Regions from separate parts of the Sphaerimonospora mesophila genome, predicted to be linked through region 2. Evidence: riboswitches for the same ligand, from Rfam matches in the RefSeq annotation. Region 2 holds a riboswitch; the other holds the start of a gene.
What was found. Region 2 has a riboswitch for glycine ahead of gcvP (aminomethyl-transferring glycine dehydrogenase). Riboswitches for the same ligand answer to the same signal wherever they lie in the genome.
Positions count from the first base shown of each region.

Region 1: it holds a riboswitch for glycine, as region 2 does, so the genes downstream of both, gcvT (glycine cleavage system aminomethyltransferase GcvT) here and gcvP (aminomethyl-transferring glycine dehydrogenase) in region 2, are expected to answer to the same signal.

Region 1 covers NZ_BCBX01000030.1:316,174-325,557, forward strand. The annotation lists gene AP234_RS01800 (HNH endonuclease signature motif containing protein) at 1-121, shown strand, start outside; gene AP234_RS01805 (aldo/keto reductase) at 531-1,442, opposite strand; gene AP234_RS01810 (siderophore-interacting protein) at 1,527-2,348, opposite strand; gene AP234_RS01815 (DUF2470 domain-containing protein) at 2,678-3,397, opposite strand; gene rpsD (30S ribosomal protein S4) at 3,474-4,088, shown strand; gene AP234_RS01825 (hypothetical protein) at 4,186-5,025, opposite strand; glycine riboswitch at 5,309-5,406, shown strand; glycine riboswitch at 5,407-5,510, shown strand; gene gcvT (glycine cleavage system aminomethyltransferase GcvT) at 5,548-6,699, shown strand; gene gcvH (glycine cleavage system protein GcvH) at 6,696-7,085, shown strand; gene AP234_RS01840 (L-serine ammonia-lyase) at 7,126-8,496, shown strand; gene AP234_RS01845 (hypothetical protein) at 8,543-9,384, shown strand, end outside.
Region 2 covers NZ_BCBX01000031.1:388,049-397,432, forward strand. The annotation lists gene AP234_RS06210 (RNA polymerase sigma factor) at 1-229, shown strand, start outside; gene AP234_RS06215 (hypothetical protein) at 353-748, opposite strand; gene AP234_RS06220 (TetR/AcrR family transcriptional regulator C-terminal domain-containing protein) at 881-1,459, shown strand; gene AP234_RS06225 (DUF5999 family protein) at 1,882-2,082, shown strand; gene AP234_RS06230 (alpha/beta family hydrolase) at 2,017-2,688, opposite strand; gene AP234_RS34665 (hypothetical protein) at 2,958-3,359, shown strand; gene AP234_RS06240 (hypothetical protein) at 3,424-3,987, opposite strand; gene gcvP (aminomethyl-transferring glycine dehydrogenase) at 4,088-6,931, opposite strand; glycine riboswitch at 7,102-7,191, opposite strand; gene AP234_RS06250 (MerR family transcriptional regulator) at 7,248-7,865, opposite strand; gene AP234_RS06255 (bifunctional nuclease family protein) at 8,021-8,491, opposite strand; gene ftsR (transcriptional regulator FtsR) at 8,568-9,233, opposite strand; gene AP234_RS06265 (FHA domain-containing protein) at 9,253-9,384, opposite strand, start outside.

The DNA.
Region 1 (9,384 bases), on a different contig from region 2:
CTCACCCACCAGAAAACACCGCTCTGAGCCGACACCGCCTCCGAGCGAACGGCGGCCCGACCGAGACGCCGGTCTCCGGTCTACCCCTGCCGTCCCTGCCCCGGCGCAATGCCGTCCTTGAGCGATGCCGTTCCTTGGCCACCCCCTGGACCTGCCCCAGGGACGATGGACGGCCTCTGGGAGCAGAGACCGCCCCTGGAGCAGGCCGAGCCTGGGAAAACACGAACCGGCTCCGAGGGAGATGGTGCGTGCCACCAGACTTGCGACGCCCTGGGAGGGGCGGCCCGGCAGGGGAGACCCGCATGAGATCCGGCAGGGGCCGTCCGGCAGGAGTAACCCCCGGAGGGGCAGGCCGCCCAGGAGCGGCCGCCCAAGAGGGGTGGTTCAGGAGGGGTGGTTCAGGAGGGGTGGCTCAGGAGGCATGATCAGGAAGCGTGTTCAGGAGGGGTGACCCGACAGGGATGATTCGACAGGGCGATCCGACAGGGGTGGCTCGGCGAGGGTTGCTCAGGATCTGCCCCTCAGGCCGATCAAGCGGGGGCATCGAGGCGGGCTGACAACTCGTCGTCGAGCTTGACCTCGGTGAGCAGCTCGTCGAGCTGGGTGATGGAGCTCACCCCGACGATCGGCACGATGCCCTGCGCCCGGAGCCAGGCGAGGACCACCTGGTTGCGGGTCGCGCCGAGCTCTCCGGCCACCTCGTCGAGCACGGCGAGCCGCCGGGCCGTACCGGGGTGATCGTAGTGCTCGGGCAGCGGCTTGCCCGCGTAGGCGCCGTTCAGCAGAGAGGTGTAGACCCAGAGGGTCAGGTCGTCTTCGGAGCGCACATAGTCGAGCGTCTCCTCGCCGACCTGCACGTGACCACTCTCCGGCAGGCGTACCCCGGGCCTCGGACGCAGGTAGGAGTGGCGCAGCTGCAAGTGGGTGTAGCGGGTGCAGCCGCGCGCCGTGGCCAGCGACCGGGCGCGCTCCAGCCGCCAGGTGGCGTGGTTGCTCGCGCCGATCTCCCCGACCAGGCCCGCCAGCACGAGCTCGTCGAAGACGGCGACGGTCTCCTCCAGGGGTACGGACCTGTCCTCGATGTGGGCCCAGTACACGTCGACGTGCTCGACCCCCAGCCGCCGCAGGCTGCCCGCGACGGCGGCGCGGATCACCGGGGCGGACAGGCCCTCGGCCGATCCCATGGTGCGGTCTCCCGGAACGGTAGGGCGTGCCCCGCACTTCGTGCTGATCGTCATCCGGTCGCGGTTGCGCCGGGTGGCGAGCCACCGGCCGATGGTGATCTCGCTTTCGTCGCCGGTCGCGCCATCCACCCAGAAGGGGTAGTTGTTCGACGTGTCAATGATCGTTCCGCCGCGCTCGACGAACCGGTCGAGGATGGCGAACGAGGTCGCCTCGTCCACCGTGGTCCCGAACGGGATGGTCCCCAGTGCGATTCTCATGCCGCACACCATGCAACCTGGAGCACACTCCACCGCAAGTCGGCCGCCGGACCGGGCGCGGCGGGACACGACCGGAGATCGTCATCATCCGCGCTCTGCCCGCCAGTAGCCGCAGAACACGATGCGCTCCTTGGGTAGTCCCGAGGTGATCCAGTGCCGGCGCATGGCGGTGGGGAGCGCCTGCTCTCCCGCCACCCAGCCGAAGACCGGACCGTCGGGCGGCGGAATCCGCTCTGCGGCGGCCAGCACCGCGCGTCCGGGTACGGCGTGCGGATCACCCCTGACCACCCAGGTCACTTCCACGGCCGATGGGACGCGCAGGTCCTGTACGTCCTCGGCCGAGGGAACCTCGACGAGGGCTCTGCCGGTGGTGTCATCCGGCAGTGAGGCGAGGATTCCGGCGACGGCGGGCAGCGCGCTTTCGTCCGCCACGAGCAGCACGTGCTCGGTGTCGGCGGGAGGGTTGAAGGAGACTCCCTCGTCCAGGATCGCCACCTGGTCTCCGGCACGGCAGGCGCCCGCCCAGGCGATGGCCGGCCCGGGTGCGGCGCCCGGCTTTGGCTCGTGTACGACGAAGTCCACGTCGATCTCCTGCTCCGCGGAGCGGTAGGCGCGGACGGTGTAGTTGCGCAGCGCCGGCCGGTCCCCCTTGGAGATCGTCAGATATTTGGCGTAGGACAGCATGGTCAGCCTGTCGGGAAGGCGTGGCAGCGGCTTGCCCGGAGCTGGGATGAACAGGCGGAACCACTGGTCGTAGCCCATGGGGGTGAAGCGCCCGATGTCCCCCTCTCCGAGGGTGACGCGGATGAAGTGGGGAGAGATTCGCTCAGTGCGCCGCACCCGCAGGGTCAGCAGCTCGGAGACCTGGGGTTTTATGCGGGTGGCCCTGATGTTGGTTCTGGCCAAGGTTCGTTCCTGATCGGTTCTGGGAGTAAGCCGTCCGACAGACTCCTCGCGGTGGCCGCGGGCAGATGGAAAACGCCCCTGCCGATGGAAAATCGTGCCCCTGACGGTCGGTCGGGAGAGCCGACCGCTTTCACCTCGCCCGCCGCCTTGTCGGGCGGACGGAGCCAAGCGGCGGTGGTCGGTTAATTCAGTGCGGGCGGTTCAGTACGGGCGGTTCAGTGCTGGCAGACCAGCGGGTTCAGTAAGGCCCCGGTGGTTCAGTGAGGCTGCCAGTGGCTCAGTGAGGCCAGTGGCTCAGTGAGAGCAGTGGCTCAGTGAGGCCGGTGGGCTCAGTGAGGGCAGACGAGGCAGGTCACGGCCTGCTCGAAGGCCGTACGGGTAGGGAGAGGCACCGGCCAGGGAAGCCTGACAAGCTCGTTCGCGCGCATCCGCACGGTGGCGCCGTACCGGTCGAGTTCCCACAGCCAGGCGTCGTCGGCGTTCTCTCCCGTCAGCCTGCCCATCGACTGGACGAGCTGTTCCCGGTGCGCTTCGTTGACGTGGCGGATCAGCCGTTCTGCGGTGTCGAGGAACGGGTCCGGGGCCGAGGCGAGATAGTCCCCGGCGTCGAGGAGGCCGGACTCCTGCCCGGTGAGATAGATCACCCGGCCGATATCGAGCCGGAGGAGTTTCGGCGTGCCGCCGTCGAGGGCGGCGAGCAGGTCATCGTCGGGACACCGCTCGGCGATGGCGACGGCGGTCTCCCGCGCCTCCTCGCCGGGCACGTCCTGGGTCCATCCCTGGACCTTGAGCAGGCCCCGCGGCCGCTGGACGCCGCCGAGATCCCGGGTCGCGACCAGGTCGACCGTCACCAGGGTCTCCGTGGCCGTGCCGTACAGGAACTCGCCGGGTTTGACGAGGAGTACGGGACGTCCCGCCGTGTCTACCCCGCCCCGTGCGGGACAGGCCGGGATGTCGGTGCCGGTGACGGAGACGTGTGTGGGCGTGGCGGTGGCGGCGAGAGTCCTGATGCGTTCCGGGATCGGCGGAGCGGCTACGGGGTGCCTCATGTCTCTCCTTGAGGCTCAGACGTGAATAAGGTTAGCCTTACCTTAGTTATTGGATCTCGACTTGGGAAGGCCGGGCATGCGCTACACGGGACCGAAGGTTCGACTCTCACGCCGGGCGGGGGTGCCGCTGACCCGCAAGGCGGTGAAGCACTTCGCGGCTCGGCCGTACCCTCCGGGCGAGCACGGACGGAAGACCGACCGGCGCACGGCGGGCGACTTCGGTGTCCGGCTGCTGGAGAAGCAGAAGCTGCGGTGGTACTACGACGTGTCGGAGAGACAACTACGCCGATACTGGGATCTCGCGGTGCGGCGGCCCGGTCGTTCCGGTGCGGAACTGCTGGTGATCCTGGAGACGCGCCTGGCCTCCCTCGTCCTGCGGGCCGGGTTCGCGCCGTCGATCTACGCCGCCAGGCAGTACGTCGCCCACGGCCACATCATCGTGGACGGCCGCAAGGTCGACATACCGAGCTATCTCGTGCGGCCGGGACAGGTCGTCGGCGTCCGTACCAGGTCACGCGGGATGCAGCCCTTCGTGGCGGCAGCGGAAGGCGTCTACGCCGACGCGCAGCCGGCGGCCTACCTCGCGGTGGACCACAGGGAACTGCGCTTCACGCTCGTCGCCCGCCCCTCGCGCGAGCAGATCGCGGTGCCGGTCGACGAACAGCTCGTGGTCGAGCACTACTCACGTTAGGTCGAGCTCACATCAGGTCGAGCTCACATCAGGCCGAGCTCACATCAGGTCGAGCTCACATCAGGTCGAGCTCACATCAGGTCGAGCACTACTCACGTTAGAACGCGCGGTCACCGCCGGGATTCGGCGATCGCTCGTCGGCGCCCGGCGACATCCACACACTGCGGACGCCACGGGGCGGCGACGGCAGATCGTGGCGGCCGGAGACGAACTCCTGGACGGCGATCTTCGCTCGGATGACGGGACGCCGCCAGCGCTCCTCCCGGTGTACGGCCTTCGCCATGCGCCTCGGTTTGGGCCGCCTGGCCACGTCTGAGTAGAACCAGCGCGCCCAGGGTGATCCGGGACGGGCCAGCCGTACCGCGCCGACGTAGACGAACGGCGGGACGAACAGTCCCAGCAGGCCGCTCCAGATCTTTCCCTTGAGCAGGGTGACGACGGCGAAGACGAGGTTGACGACGAGGAACGCCGCCGCCGGCCAGGCTCCCGTCAGCGCTCCGTCCGCCCCGCTCCAGGCGAGCGGGCGCAGACCGAGCAGCAGCAGCCCGGTGGCCGCGATCGCGACGAAGACCGCATCGACCGAGGTGCGGCCCTCCTCCTGCCAGTAGACGTCGCGCAGGTGCAGGATGAGCGCGAACTCGTCGAGCACGAGTGCGGCGCCGACACCGAAGACGGCGGCCGTGAACGAATACCACGCCGTCGACACGCCGGCCAGGACGAGGCTTGCCACCCCGCCGAGCAGCATGAGGATCACGCCGAACACAACGTGGTGGATGTGCATCTCCCCCACGTTGACGTTGCCGAACCAGCGGACCCGCGCCCGGATCAGCCGCACGTTGATCCTCGTGCACACGAAGGCGACGATCAGCGCGACGAAGAAGCAGAACAGCGGCAGTCGGTGGACATCGACGACACGCTCGTGGAACCAGTCACCCATACAAAGACCCCGGTTTCCGATGGTAAGGCGCGCCCCAACGTGCTCGGCTCGGACACATGCTCTAACCACCCAGGACCCGGAGATGGGCATGCGACAGGCGGCGGGGGGGAAAGCCGCGGACAGTAAGCGGGAGGTAACACGCGAGAGACGCGGAGGTGACACGCGGGAGTCGAGGTACGTGAGATGAGGCGCAGGAGTCAAGGGGCGGGAGGAAGCAGGGAAAGAAGCGTGGACGAACGGTTATGGAGATCCGGGGTGAGCGGTTAGGCTTGCCGTGCACCGGTGATCCCGTGCGGGAGAGCGTCCTGGCAGCCGGCCAGGGCCCCTGAAGGAGCAAGCCCTCCCCGCGAACCTCTCAAGGCAAAGGACCGTACGGGCCAGGTGTGCTCTGGAAAGTGGACCACGAGGGATCGGGGTCTCGCCGAAGGTGAAAGTCCGGCAAAACACGGACGAAGCTCTCAGGCGCCGATGACAGAGGGGGAGGATGCCCTCATCCGTCCTTTCCGAGGTGCGAGTTCGATCATGTCCCGATCCACTCCATTGCGCGAGGTCCACGAGAGCCTCGGCGCGACCCTGACCGACTTCGCCGGATGGCTGATGCCGCTGCGTTACGGCAGCGAGTCGGCCGAGCACGACGCGGTCCGTACGGCAGCAGGCCTGTTCGACCTGTCCCACATGGGCGAGATCTTCGTCACCGGTCCGCGGGCGGGTGAGGCTCTCGACTACGCCCTGGTCGGCCATCTGAGCACGCTCGGCCCGGGCCGGGCCCGCTACACGATGATGGTGAACGAGGCCGGCGGCATCCTCGACGACCTCATCGTCTACCGGCTCGGCGACGAGGAGTTCCTGGTCGTCGCGAACGCCGCAAACGCGACCCTGGTCGCACGCGAACTGACCGAGCGCACCGCTCGGTATACCGAGTCGTCCGGCGCGGCGGCGTCCGATGCGGTGGTCGAGGACCGGTCCGGCGACTACGCGTTGATCGCGATCCAGGGGCCCCGCGCCGCCGAGATCCTGCGCGGCCTGACCGAGGCCGGCACCACCGCCGACCTGGACGGCATGAAGTACTACTCGATCGTCTCCGGGACGGTCTCCGGCGTGCCCGCGCTGATCGCCAGGACCGGTTACACGGGCGAGGACGGGTTCGAGTTGCTCGTACGTCCCCAGGACGCGGCATCGCTGTGGCACGCGCTGAGCGAGGCCGGCCAGGAGCTCGGCCTGGCGCCTGCGGGGTTGTCGGCCCGCGACACGCTGCGGCTGGAGGCCGGCATGCCGCTCTACGGCAACGAACTGACCACCGAGACGACGCCGTTCGACGCGGGTTTCGGCCGGGTGGTGCGGCTCGACAAGCCCGGCGACTTCGTCGGGCGGTCCGCCCTCGCCGAGATCGCCAAGAGTGAGGGCACGGACGAGGCGGGCGCGAGCCGGCGGCTGGTCGGGCTGGTGGCGAGGGGCCGCCGCGTGCCCCGCCACGGCTATCCGGTGGTCCGGGGCGGCGAGGTCGTCGGCGAGGTCACCAGCGGCGCCCCCTCGCGTTCACTCGGCAGGCCCATCGCGCTGGCGTACGTCTCCCGCGCCGCCACCGAGAGCGGGAACGATCTGGCCGTGGACATCCGCGGCTCCCACGAACCAGTTGACATCGTCGACCTGCCCTTTTACAGGAGGAACAAGTGACCAACATTCCCGAGGCCCTGAGCTACACCAAGGAGCACGAGTGGGTGGCCGGGCTGGACGAGGGCTCGACCGCGACGGTCGGCATCACCGCGCACGCGGCCGAACAGCTCGGTGACGTGGTCTACGTGCAGGTGCCTGAGGTCGGGGCCACCGTCTCCGCCGGTGACGCGGTGGGCGAGGTCGAGTCGACCAAGTCGGTGAGCGACATCTTCTGCCCGGTCGACGGCGAGATCGTGGAGACCAACCCCGCAGTCGTGGACGACCCGTCGCTGGTCAACTCCGACCCGTACGGCGAGGGATGGCTGTTCCGGGTGCGCGTCGAGCACGAGCCGGACGAGGTGCTGACCGCCGACGAGTACAACGCGTTCATCTCGGGCGGGTCCTGACGACGGCCCCGGAAGAAGAGCGGATCAAGGGACAGGATCAATGGCGATCAGTGTCTTCGACCTGTTCAAGGTGGGAATCGGGCCGTCCAGCTCGCACACGGGCGGCCCGATGGCCGCGGCGCACAAATTCGCCAGGGGCCTGCACGGCGACGGCCTGCTGGAGAAGGTCACCCGCGTCGAGGCCATCCTGTACGGCTCGCTGGGACTGACCGGCAAGGGTCACGGCAGCGACAAGGCGGTCATGCTCGGCCTGTCGGGTGACAAGCCCGAACTCGTCGACGTGGACACCGTCGAGGACAGGCTCGCCGCCATGCGGGCGAGCGGCACGGTCAGGGTGTACGGCACGCACGAGATCCCGTTCGTGGTCGGGGAGGACCTGATCTTCGAGCGGAAGGTGTCGCTGCCGCACCACCCCAACGGCATGCGCTTCACCGCGTTCGCCGACGACACCGTGCTGCGCGAGAAGGTCTACTACTCCGTCGGCGGCGGATTCGTGGTGGACGAGAACGCGACGGGCGCCGACCGGATAAAGCCCGACGACACGGTGCTGCCGCACCCGTTCAGGACGGGGGACGAGCTGCTGGAGCGGTGCGCCGACACGGGCCTTTCGATCTCCGGGGTGATGCTGGAGAACGAGCAGGCCTTCGGCCGTACCCAGGAGGAGATCCGCGCGGGCCTGCTGCACCTGTGGTCGGTCATGGCCGAGTGCGTCCGACGTGGCTGCGGCCGCGAGGGCGTGCTGCCGGGCGGGCTGAAGGTCAGGCGCCGGGCCAACCAGCTCTACCGCAGGCTGCGCAGCGAAGGCGACACCGACCCGCTGCGCGCGATGGACTGGGTGACGCTGTTCGCCCTGGCCGTCAACGAGGAGAACGCGGCGGGCGGCCGCATCGTCACCGCGCCGACCAACGGCGCCGCCGGGATCGTCCCCGCCGTGCTGTCGTACTACACGAAGTTCGTCCCCGGTGCGAACGACGACGGCATCGTGCGCTTCCTGCTCACCGCAGGGGCGATCGGCGTGCTGTTCAAGGAGAACGCCTCCATCTCCGGGGCCGAGGTCGGCTGCCAGGGAGAGGTCGGCTCGGCGTGCTCGATGGCCGCCGCCGGTCTGACCGAGGTGCTGGGCGGCACCCCCGAGCAGGTGGAGAACGCCGCGGAGATCGGCATCGAGCACAACCTCGGACTCACCTGCGATCCCATCGGCGGCCTGGTGCAGATCCCGTGCATCGAGCGCAACGCGGTAGCCTCCATCAAGGCGATCGCCGCCTCCCGGATCGCACTGCGGGGCGACGGCCGCCACTTCGTGGCGCTCGACAAGGCCATCAAGACCATGCGGGACACCGGCAGGGACATGCTCGACAAATACAAGGAGACCTCGCGCGGCGGGCTCGCCGTCAACGTCATCGAGTGCTGATCCCCGCCACGCCCGATAACAGCCCGGTGACGAGGAGGATCATCTGGTGGGTGCACGGGTGAGGGCACACCGGGCGTTCCTGGTGGTGCTGGTCCTGGGCGTCGCACTGCGCGGGCTGGCCGTCCTCGGCTACCGCCCGGCGCTGTGGTTCTGGGCCGACTCGTTCGCCTATCTCAGCTCGGCCCTGGACCTGCAGCCCCTGCGGTCCAGGCCGTCGGGCTACTCGCTGTTCCTGTGGGCGCTCGGCCCGCTGCAGAGCATCACGGCCGTCGTGGTCGTCCAGCACCTGCTCGGTCTGGGCATCGCCGGCTGCGTGTACGCCGTGCTGCGGCGCCGTACGGCACTGTCGGGCCGGAGCGCCGCACTGGTGGCGGCGCCGGTGCTGCTGGACGCGCACCAGATCCAGCTCGAGCACCTCGTCATGGCCGACCTGCTCTTCACGGCCCTGGTCGTGACGGCGGTGACGCTGCTGCTGTGGTGGCCGCGCCCGCCACTGTGGGCGGCGGTCACCGCGCTGCTCCTGCTCGGACTCGCCACGATCACCCGGACCATCGGGCTGCCACTGATCGTGCTCGCGCTGCTCGCCCTGCTCGTGCTGTTCCCCGGGCGCGCGCGATGGCGGGCCGCCCTCGCCGGGCTGGCCGCCGCCTCCGCAGTGCTGAGCGGCTACGCCGTCTGGTACCACAGCGTCCACGGGTCGTACGGCATGGGCGGCAGCAACACCTGGCTGTGGTCGCGGACGATGACGTTCGCCGACTGCTCGGTCATGCGGCCGCCGAAGGAGCTCGCCGTGCTGTGCCCGCCGCCGGGGCCGCGGAAGGCCGCCCCGGCCTACATCTGGGACGCCGACTCGCCGCTCCAGCGTGCCGGCAAGGACCGGGAGCGTCT
Region 2 (9,384 bases):
GCAGCTGCTGGCGGAACAGCTCAAGGGCGTCCTGGGCAACCTGTCGCCGCGCGAGGCGAAGATCATGAGCCTGCGCTTCGGGCTGACCGACGGCAAGCCGCACACGCTCGACGAGATCGGCAAGCACCTGGGCCTCACCCGGGAGCGGATCCGCCAGCTCGAGAAGGAGTCGCTGTCCAAGCTCCGCCACCCGAGCAACACCCGCCCGCTCCTCGACTGGGCCAGCTGACCCGACCACCTCACGCGTACGGCCCGCGCCATCCCGGCGCGGGCCGTACGCGTGTCGGCGGCCGCCCTCTCAGCGGACCGCCGCGTGGCCGTGCTCTCAGCGGGCCGCAGCGCAGCCGTGGTCTCAGCGGGCCGCCGCGTAGGTCCGGGGAACCCTCGGGAGGCCCAGCTTGTTCTCCTCCCGCAGCGTGCGCAGGCGGCTGACCTCGGCCGTCCACAGCGCCCCGTCGGGGGTGGCCCTGGCCTTGCGCCGCACGATGCGGTCGTCGTACGCCTTGATCCCGAGCGTGGCCCGCTGCCCGGCCTCGGCGGCGCGCAGCGCCTCGGTGAGCGCGCGATCGAGGGCGAGGCCGGCCGCACGCCGCTCGGCCACCGACCCCCCGGCGGCCTGCACCGCGTGCAGGTGCCGCTCGGCCGCGCGGGCCTTCTCCAGCAGGGCCGGGTAGCCCTTTCCGATCTCCAGGTCCGCGTGGTAGCGGACTTCCGCCTCCCGGCTCACCCGCGGACGGAAAAACGCCATCGTCAGCTCCTCCAGATCCGGCGAACGCATCGCCTCCGGGTAGCGTACGCGCTGCCCGGCGAGCCCCGCACATCGCGTCCGCCCGTCCACCCTCGTTTACAAAGTAAGGTGACGTGTGGCAGGGTGGTCCCCATGCCGGCCAAACGCCCACCCGTCCCGCTGTCCCGGGAACGCATCATCGACGCCGCCCTGCACATCGCCGACGGGCAGGGCCTGCGCCGGCTGACCATGCGCCGGCTCGGCGACGCCCTCCAGGTGGAGGCGATGGCCGTCTACCATCACCTCCCCCGCGGCAAGGAGGCGCTGATGGACGCGCTCGCCGAGCACGTCACCGCCGTACGGGTCGACCCCGGTGGATCGGGCGCCGCGCCCTCCTGGCAGGATCTGGCCCGGGCCTGGGCCCGCGCGAGCCGTACGGCGCTGCTGGAACATCCCGGGGTGCTGTCGCTGGCCCTGGTCAAGCCGCCCAAGGGCGCGGCGCTGATCTCCATCGGGGAGCAGACCGAGCAGTTGCGGGAGGCCGGGCTGGGCGACGCGGCCCCGGCCGCTGTGCGGGCCCTGCGCGCCTACGTCCTCGGCAGCGTCGCCGTCGAGGTCCAGCAGTCCGGCTGGGCCGACCCCGACGCCGACGTCGTGAACGCGCGTACGGCCGAGGGCAAGCGGGAGTTCGAGCAGGGGCTCGACGCCCTCATCGCCGGTCTCGGCGGATGACGAAGCGGTTAAGAAGCGGATAACGAATCAGTTACCAGACGGTCGGCGTGTCGAGGTTGGACCGTTATCGTCCGTGAGGCACTCTTGTGTACTGGGTCACATCAGGTGTGCCACAGCCTGTTCGGGGGCGATCCGACCAGACGGGGTTCGTCGACGTCCGGCCGGTTCACGACCTGATCGGGTGGCGGTGCGAGCCCCCCTCCGAGCGGCGGAAACCGCCCGAACGGACTATGTCGCTCTGATGCGGCCGCCCCGCAGACTGGTGTCGTCCAGTGTGCGGTGTGTCACAACGTCAACCCCATACGCTCAATCTCCCGAAGTAGGGAAGGAAGACATCGGTGGCAACGCCCACTGGGGTCATCACTGACCCGGCCGTCCGATGACGACCCGCGAGCGAACGAGAAAGACACGGAGCCCCGGCGATGTGCCCTCATGAACCGGCCTGTCCCAGTGCCGAAGCGAAGGACCGCGAAGCCGCGCGTACGGTGGCGTCGCACCCGGAGCAGGGCTGGAGCCTGCTCTGCAACGGCGTCGTGCTGTTCGAGGACACCGGCGAACTACTTCCCGACGGCGGCGTCATCGCCCCGCACCGCCCCACCGACATGACCGTCAACGCCGCCTGAGCCCCTCGCGGCCGTTTCCAGCAGTTCCGGCAGCCAGCGCGCGACCTCCTCGCCCACCAGGGCGGGGTCTTTCTTCAACTCGTGCCCCTCGCCCGGGAGGACCACGAGGCGCGCCGCGTCGGCCTCGTCCGGGACGCCGAACGGGTCGCGATCTCCGTTGATCACCAGTACGGGGGTCGCCGCCTGCCTGAGCTCCCCCGCGCGTGAGCGGTCCGGCTTGCCCGGGGGGTGCAGCGGGAACGCCAGCGCGATCACTCCTGTCGCGCCGGCGGCCCGTGCCGTACGGCAGGCCACCCTGGCCCCGTTGCTCCGGCCGCCCTGGACGAGGGGCAGGCCGGGGTGGCGCTCACGCAGCTCGGCCACGATGGCCAGCCACGCCTCGTCCTGTTTCGCCGCCGAGCCGGGGGCCCGCGCGCCGCGCAGCCGGAACGGCTGGACGACCCGGGCCACGGTGCCGCCGATCTTCAGTGCGGCGTCCCGTACGGCCAGCAGGTCGGGGGCGTCGATCCCGCCCGAGGACCCGTGGGTCAGCACCAGCAGCAGCCTGGGATCGGGCGCCTCGTCCACCTCGGCCAGCGCCGGGCCGTACGGGGTCGCGATCTCCATGGGACGACGGTATCGCCTCCGCCTTCAGCAGGAGCGGCCGCCCCTCCCCTTGGAGGAGACCACCCGAGCCGCGGAAGAGGCAGAATGGCAGCGTGCCGGAATCAGCATCGCAGCCGCCCGCGCCGGGCCACCCGACCGCTGGCCACCCCGCCGTGGCCCAGCCCCCGCCCGCCTGGCCGCAGCCTCAGCAGCCCTATCCCCCGCCGCCGCCCTACCCGCCCCAGTTACAACAGACACAGGTACAACAGACACAGGTACAACCGGCACAGATGCAGCCGACGCACTTCCCGCCCGCACCGGGCCAGCCACCACCGCAGCCGGTCGCGCCGTCGACCCGTGAGGACCTGCGCGCCGTCCTGGCCGCCCGGCGGGATCTGGGGGCGGAGTACGAGGACGCCCTGGTCGACTCGTTCCTCGACAAGCTCGACGTGGAGATCGCCGCGCGGGTGCGGGGCGAGGTCGCGGCCCAGCTGGCGCACCAGCGGCAGGGCGTGCCGCAGCAGGAGAAGAAGGACAGCGGAGTCGGGGTGGCCCTCGGCTCCCTCGCCCTGGGGATCCCGTTGACCGGGGCCGCCGGGGCCACCGCCGGAGGCCCCGGTCTGATGCTCGTCTGGTTCGGGATCATCGCCGTGAACGTGGCCTACGCGCTCGGCCGGCGCAGGCAGCGCTGACCGATCGGCTGACGGGTCGGGTGCACGCGCACGAGCCGCGAATCACGGGTGGGCGCGCGAGGTCTCAGCGGGTGCTCTCCGCGGTTTCCTGGCTCGATGACATGGCCGGACGGACGTCCCGGCCCAGGCGGAGCCGCACCTGCTCGGCCAGCGCCGGGTCCGGGTGGTCCAGCCCGTAGCGCCAGACCATGGCGGCGTCGCCGTCACGGCCGCGCAGCGGCAGGGTCCGGGCCAGCAGTTCGATGGCGAGGGCTCCGGTGCCGGCGTCGGCGCCCTCCCGGCGGCCCTCCTCGACCGCGTCGGCGAACTCGGCGCACGCCAGCTCCAGGTGGGCGATGCCGAGCAGGACCCGCAGGCGGGCGGCGTCCGCCACCGCCTCCACCGACAGCGCCCGGACCAGCACGTCCGCCGCCTGCTCCGGCTCGCCCTCCTCCAGCAGCAGCTCCGCCATGCGCTCGGCGACGGCCGACAGGCCGGCGCCCGCCTCCGCCCGGTCCGGCGACTCCGGGTCCTCGGCCAGCTCGGCGAAGATCGCCGCCGCGCCGTCCAGGTCGCCGGACCGTGCCAACTGGTGAGCCTGGGCGAGCCGGTGGGCATCGTCGAGCCGCCCGGGGTCGATGGCCGTCATCGAGGGGCCTCGCATCGGATCTGGATGACAGGAAACGATCACCAGGATCCTAGCGTCCCGGCCGCCGGGCGGGACCGACATGCGCAAAACCGTACGGAACTCAGCCCTCGTAGGCGTCCAGGGGCGGGCAGGAGCAGACGAGGTTGCGGTCGCCGTACGCCTGGTCGATCCGCCGGACGGGCGGCCAGTACTTGTTCTCCCGCGACCCCGGCATCGGATAGGCGGCCACGCTACGCGGGTACGGGTGCGGCCACTCGTCCGCGGTCAGGCAGTCCGCGGTGTGCGGGGCATTCCTGAGCGGATTGTCCACCTTGTCGTACTCTCCCGACGCCACGCGGGCGATCTCCTCCCGAATGGCGATCATCGCGTCGGCGAAGCGGTCGAGCTCGGCCAGGTTCTCGCTCTCGGTCGGCTCGATCATCAGCGTGCCGGCGACGGGGAACGACATGGTGGGCGCGTGGAAGCCGTAGTCGACCAGCCGCTTGGCCACGTCGTCGACCGTGACGCCGGTCTCCTTGGTGATCGGCCGCAGATCGATGATGCACTCGTGCGCCACCAGCCCGCCGCGGCCGGTGTAGAGCACCGGGTAGTGCGGCGCGAGCCGCCGGGCGAGGTAGTTGGCCGACAGGATCGCCTGCTCGGTGGCCTGACGCAGCCCCTCGCCGCCCATCATCCTGAGGTAGGCCCAGGAGATGGGCAGGATGCCCGCCGAGCCGTACGGCGCGGCCGACACGTGCCGGGGCAGGTGGGGGGCGAGGTGGGCCTTGACCGCGACCGGGCCGACACCGGGCCCGCCCCCGCCGTGCGGGATGCAGAACGTCTTGTGCAGGTTCAGGTGGGAGACGTCGGCGCCGAACTCACCGAGCCGGGCCAGGCCGACCAGCGCGTTGAGGTTCGCCCCGTCCACGTAGACCTGGCCGCCGGCCGCGTGGACCCGCTCGCAGATCTCGACGATCGTCTCCTCGTACACCCCGTGTGTCGAGGGGTACGTCACCATGATCGCGGCCAGCGCGTCACGATGCTTTTCGATCTTCGTGGCGAGGTCGCCGAGGTCGACGTTGCCTTCGGCGTCGCAGGCCACCACGACCACCCGCATCCCGGCCATGACGGCGCTGGCGGCGTTGGTCCCGTGGGCGGACGAGGGGATGAGGCAGACGTCGCGTCCGGTCTCGCCACGGGAGCGGTGGTAGCCCCGGATGGCCAGCAGCCCGGCGAACTCCCCCTGCGAGCCCGCATTGGGCTGCACGGACACCTTGTCGTACCCGGTGACCTCGGCGAGCCACCCCTCCAGGGTCTCGATCAGCTCGACGTATCCCGCCGCCTGCCCGATCGGCGCGAAGGGATGGATGCCGGCGAACTCCGGCCAGGTGATGGGCTCCATCTCGGTGGCCGCGTTGAGCTTCATCGTGCAGGACCCCAGCGGGATCATCGACCGGTCCAGGGCGATGTCCTTGTCCTGGAGCCGGCGCAGATAGCGCAGCATCGCGGTCTCGGAGCGGTGGGCGTGGAACACCGGGTGGGTGAGGTAGGCGGAGGTGCGCAGCAGACCGGCGGGCAGCGCGTCGGGCGTCACCCGGTCCAGATCGTCCAGCGCGTCGTGCCCCTCGCGCTCCCCCGGGCCGGAGGCGAACGCGTCCCAGACGGCCGGCAGGTGACCCGCTGCGGTCTTCTCGTCGCAGGCGACCGCGACGTGGTCGGCGTCCACGTGGCGCAGGTTGATTCCCGCTGCCTCGGCCGCGGCGACGACCTCGGTGGCGCGGCCAGGCACCCGGGCGAGCACGGTGTCGAAGAACTCCTCGTGGACGACCGTCACCCCGCGCTCACGCAGACCGGCGGCGAGGACGGCCGCGTGACGGTGGACCCGCTGCGCGATCCGCCGGAGCCCCTCGGGGCCGTGGTACACGGCGTACATCGAGGCCATGACGGCCAGCAGGACCTGTGCCGTGCAGATGTTGCTGGTGGCCTTCTCGCGGCGGATGTGCTGCTCCCGGGTCTGCAGGGCGAGCCGGTAGGCGGGCCGGCCGTCCGCGTCGACGGAGACCCCGACCAGGCGGCCCGGCATCTGCCGCTGCAGCCCTTCCCGGACCGCCATGTAGGCGGCGTGCGGGCCGCCGAAGCCGAGCGGCACCCCGAACCGCTGGGTGGAGCCGACCGCGATGTCGGCGCCCTGCTCGCCCGGGGCGGTCAGCAGCGTCAGCGCCAGCAGGTCGGCGGCGGCCACGACGAGCGCGCCCGCGGCGTGCGCCCGCTCGGCCAGGCCGGCGAAGCCGGCCACCCGGCCGCTCGCGCCCGGATACTGCACCAGGACGCCGAAGCACTCGGGCAGGTCGCCGGCGAGGTCGGACTCGACGAGCGTGATCCCCAGAGGCTCGGCCCGGGTCGCCAGCACGGCCTTGGTCTGCGGCAGCGCATCGGCGTCCACCACGAACACGTCCGACTTCGACCGGCCGGCCCGCCGGGCCAGCGTCATGGCCTCGGCCGCCGCCGTCGCCTCGTCCAGCAGGGAGGCCCCGGCGACGTCGAGCCCGGTCAGGTCCGTCACCATCGTCTGGAAGTTCAGCAGCGCCTCCAGGCGCCCCTGGGAGATCTCCGGCTGGTACGGCGTGTACGCCGTGTACCAGCCGGGGTTCTCCAGCACGTTGCGCAGGATGACAGCGGGAGTGATCGTGTCGTGGTAGCCCAGGCCGATCATCGAGGTGAGCGACCGGTTGCGGCCGGCGAGGGCGCGCAGCTCGGCCAGCGCCTCGGTCTCGCTCGCCGCCTCGGGCAGATCGAGCGGCTTCCGTGCGCGGATCGCCTCCGGTACGGCCGCCGCCACCAGCGCGGCGACCGACTCGTGGCCGACGGCGCGCAGCATGTGCGCCCGGTCGGCGTCCGAAGGGCCGATGTGGCGGGTGGCGAAGGGGGGAGCGGAAAGATCGCGAAGTTGTGACCTATCAGTCATGACAGGGCCTCCCGGCGGGTCGAGACCAGGCGTTTGCGGTCTCCCCCTCTGTCATCGGACCTGAGAGCTTCACCGGGCCGCCTCGCGCGCGTGTTCATCGCCGCGCCGGGCCCCGGTTTTCCCCTTCGGTGAGGCGCCACCTGGCTGGTGCGCCCGCTTTTCAGAGTCGCCTCGTCCGTGCGGTACGGATGCCTGAGAGATTCCGGGGAGGTTGCTCCTTCGGCGCCCCTGCGGTCAGGGGACTCTCCCGCACGTGGTCGTCGGCCGCGTTCACTCTACCGGTACCCGGAAACCGGCCGGCCCATCCGCCGGCCCGTCAGCCGATCTTGCGTGCCTTCCGGCGGCGGGCCAGTTCGTCGGCCGGATGGTCTCCCTCCGCGTCGGAGGCGGCTTCCGCCCGTTCGCCCGGCAGCTCGGCGAGCGATCCCTCCACCTCGCGCCAGACCCGGCCGAGCGCGATGCCGAACACGCCCTGCCCGCCCTGCAGCAGGTCTATGACCTCGTCGGCCGACGTGCACTCGTAGACGCTGACCCCGTCGCTCATCAACGTGATCTGGGCCAGGTCGTTGACCCCGCGATCCCGCAGGTGCCGTACGGCGGTGCGGATCTGCTGGAGGGAGACGCCGGTGTCCAGGAGGCGTTTGACGACTTTCAACACGAGGATGTCGCGGAAGCTGTAAAGTCGCTGCGACCCCGATCCCTGGGCGGCCCTTATCGTCGGGAGGACGAGCTCGGTGCGCGCCCAGTAGTCGAGCTGCCGGTAGGTGATCCCGGCCGCGGCGCATGCCGTGGGGCCGCGGTATCCGATGTCCTCGGGCAGCGCGGTCGGCCGCTCGTCGAACAGCAGACCCTGCTCGCCGGCGCGCTCCCGCGCCGACTGCCGGACCGGGTCATGCTGGCCGGCCGACTTACCCTCGCCGCTGCTGACCGCCACTGCGGACCTCCGGCTTTCTCTCATCCCACGGTCTGATCTGGGGGTTCGTGAATTACAACCGTGGTTTCCCTTGCACCGTAGGACTGGGCGCATCGTCAGTCAACGACCCTGTCCGGCGCGTCGTGAAGCGTAATCTCCCGATATCGACCAGCACGTCAGCCCGCCCGACCGAAGTCTTCGGGAGTGATTTTGTCCAGGAACTGGCGGAACTTCTCGACCTCGTCCTCCTGGTCGTCGGGCATGCTCACACCCGCCTCCTGGACCACGTCCTCGCTCGCGTAGATCGTCGCCCCCGTGCGCAGCGCCAGCGCGATCGAATCCGACGGCCGGGCGCTCACCTCCACACCGTTCGAGAACACCAGATCGGCGAAGAAGATCCCGTCACGGAGCGCGACGATGTTGACGGTGCGCAACCGCACCCCCAGGGCCTCGAGCACGTCACGGAACAAGTCGTGGGTCAGCGGCCTCGGCGGCGGCTCCTCCGCCTGGGCCAACGCAATGGCGGTCGCCTCAGTCATGCCTATCCAAATCGGTAGATACCGATCACCGCTCGTCTCTTTCAACAGGACGATCGGCTGGTTGGTGGGCATCTCAACGCGAACCCCCACGACCTCCATCTGCAACACGGGCGGCTCCGTCTCAAGCGTCGCGGCATATCACCAGGCATTCAACGTAACACCCGGGACCGACCGGGTATGCCGGTCACCGCCCCTGAATGCCGCGAACACTGCCACGAAGTAACGCGTTGTGCAATTCTTGAATAAGTCCGGAGATCTCCCTGGCGGTCTCGTCCGCCTGCGCGATCGCGCCGGGCGCCCGGCGGCGCATCAGCGGGGCCACCGCCTGCTCGATCAGGCCCGCCTCCCGCTCCACGGCGGCCCTGACGGCCCGCAGATGCCTGGGATGCAGGCCGAACTTCGCCAGCGCGCCCACGCTGCGGGCGACCTCGAGCGCCTCCCCGTCGTAGTGACGGGCCACGGGGGCGACCAGGCCGAAGCTCTCCATCTCGGCGAGCGTCTCCTCGTCGATTCCCGCCGCCTCGATCAGCCCCTCCCGGCTCAGCCGTACGGGCGGCGCCCCGGCCGCCGCGTCCGGCACGGGGCGCGGACGGGCGGCCTGCTCGTCCAGATGATCCTTGATCACCCGGAGCGGCAGGTAGTGGTCGCGCTGCGCGGTGAGGATGTAGCGCAGGCGCTCGACGTCGTGGTGCGTGAACTTGCGGTAGCCCGATGGGCTCCGCTGCGGCTCGATGAGCCCCTCACCCTCCAGGAAACGGATCTTGGAGATGGTGATGTCGGGGAACTCCCCCTGCAGCAGGGCGAGCACCTCCCCGATGCTCATGAACGCCCGTACGGCCTGCGCGCCCATGATCCCCCCTCCTCAACGATCACAACCCTCCAGGGCCACGCGTGAGGAACACCAGCCGGAACTTGCCGATCTGCACCTCGTCGCCACCCGTCAGCGGGGACTCCTCGATGCGCTCCCGGTTGACGTAGGTGCCGTTGAGGCTGCCGACATC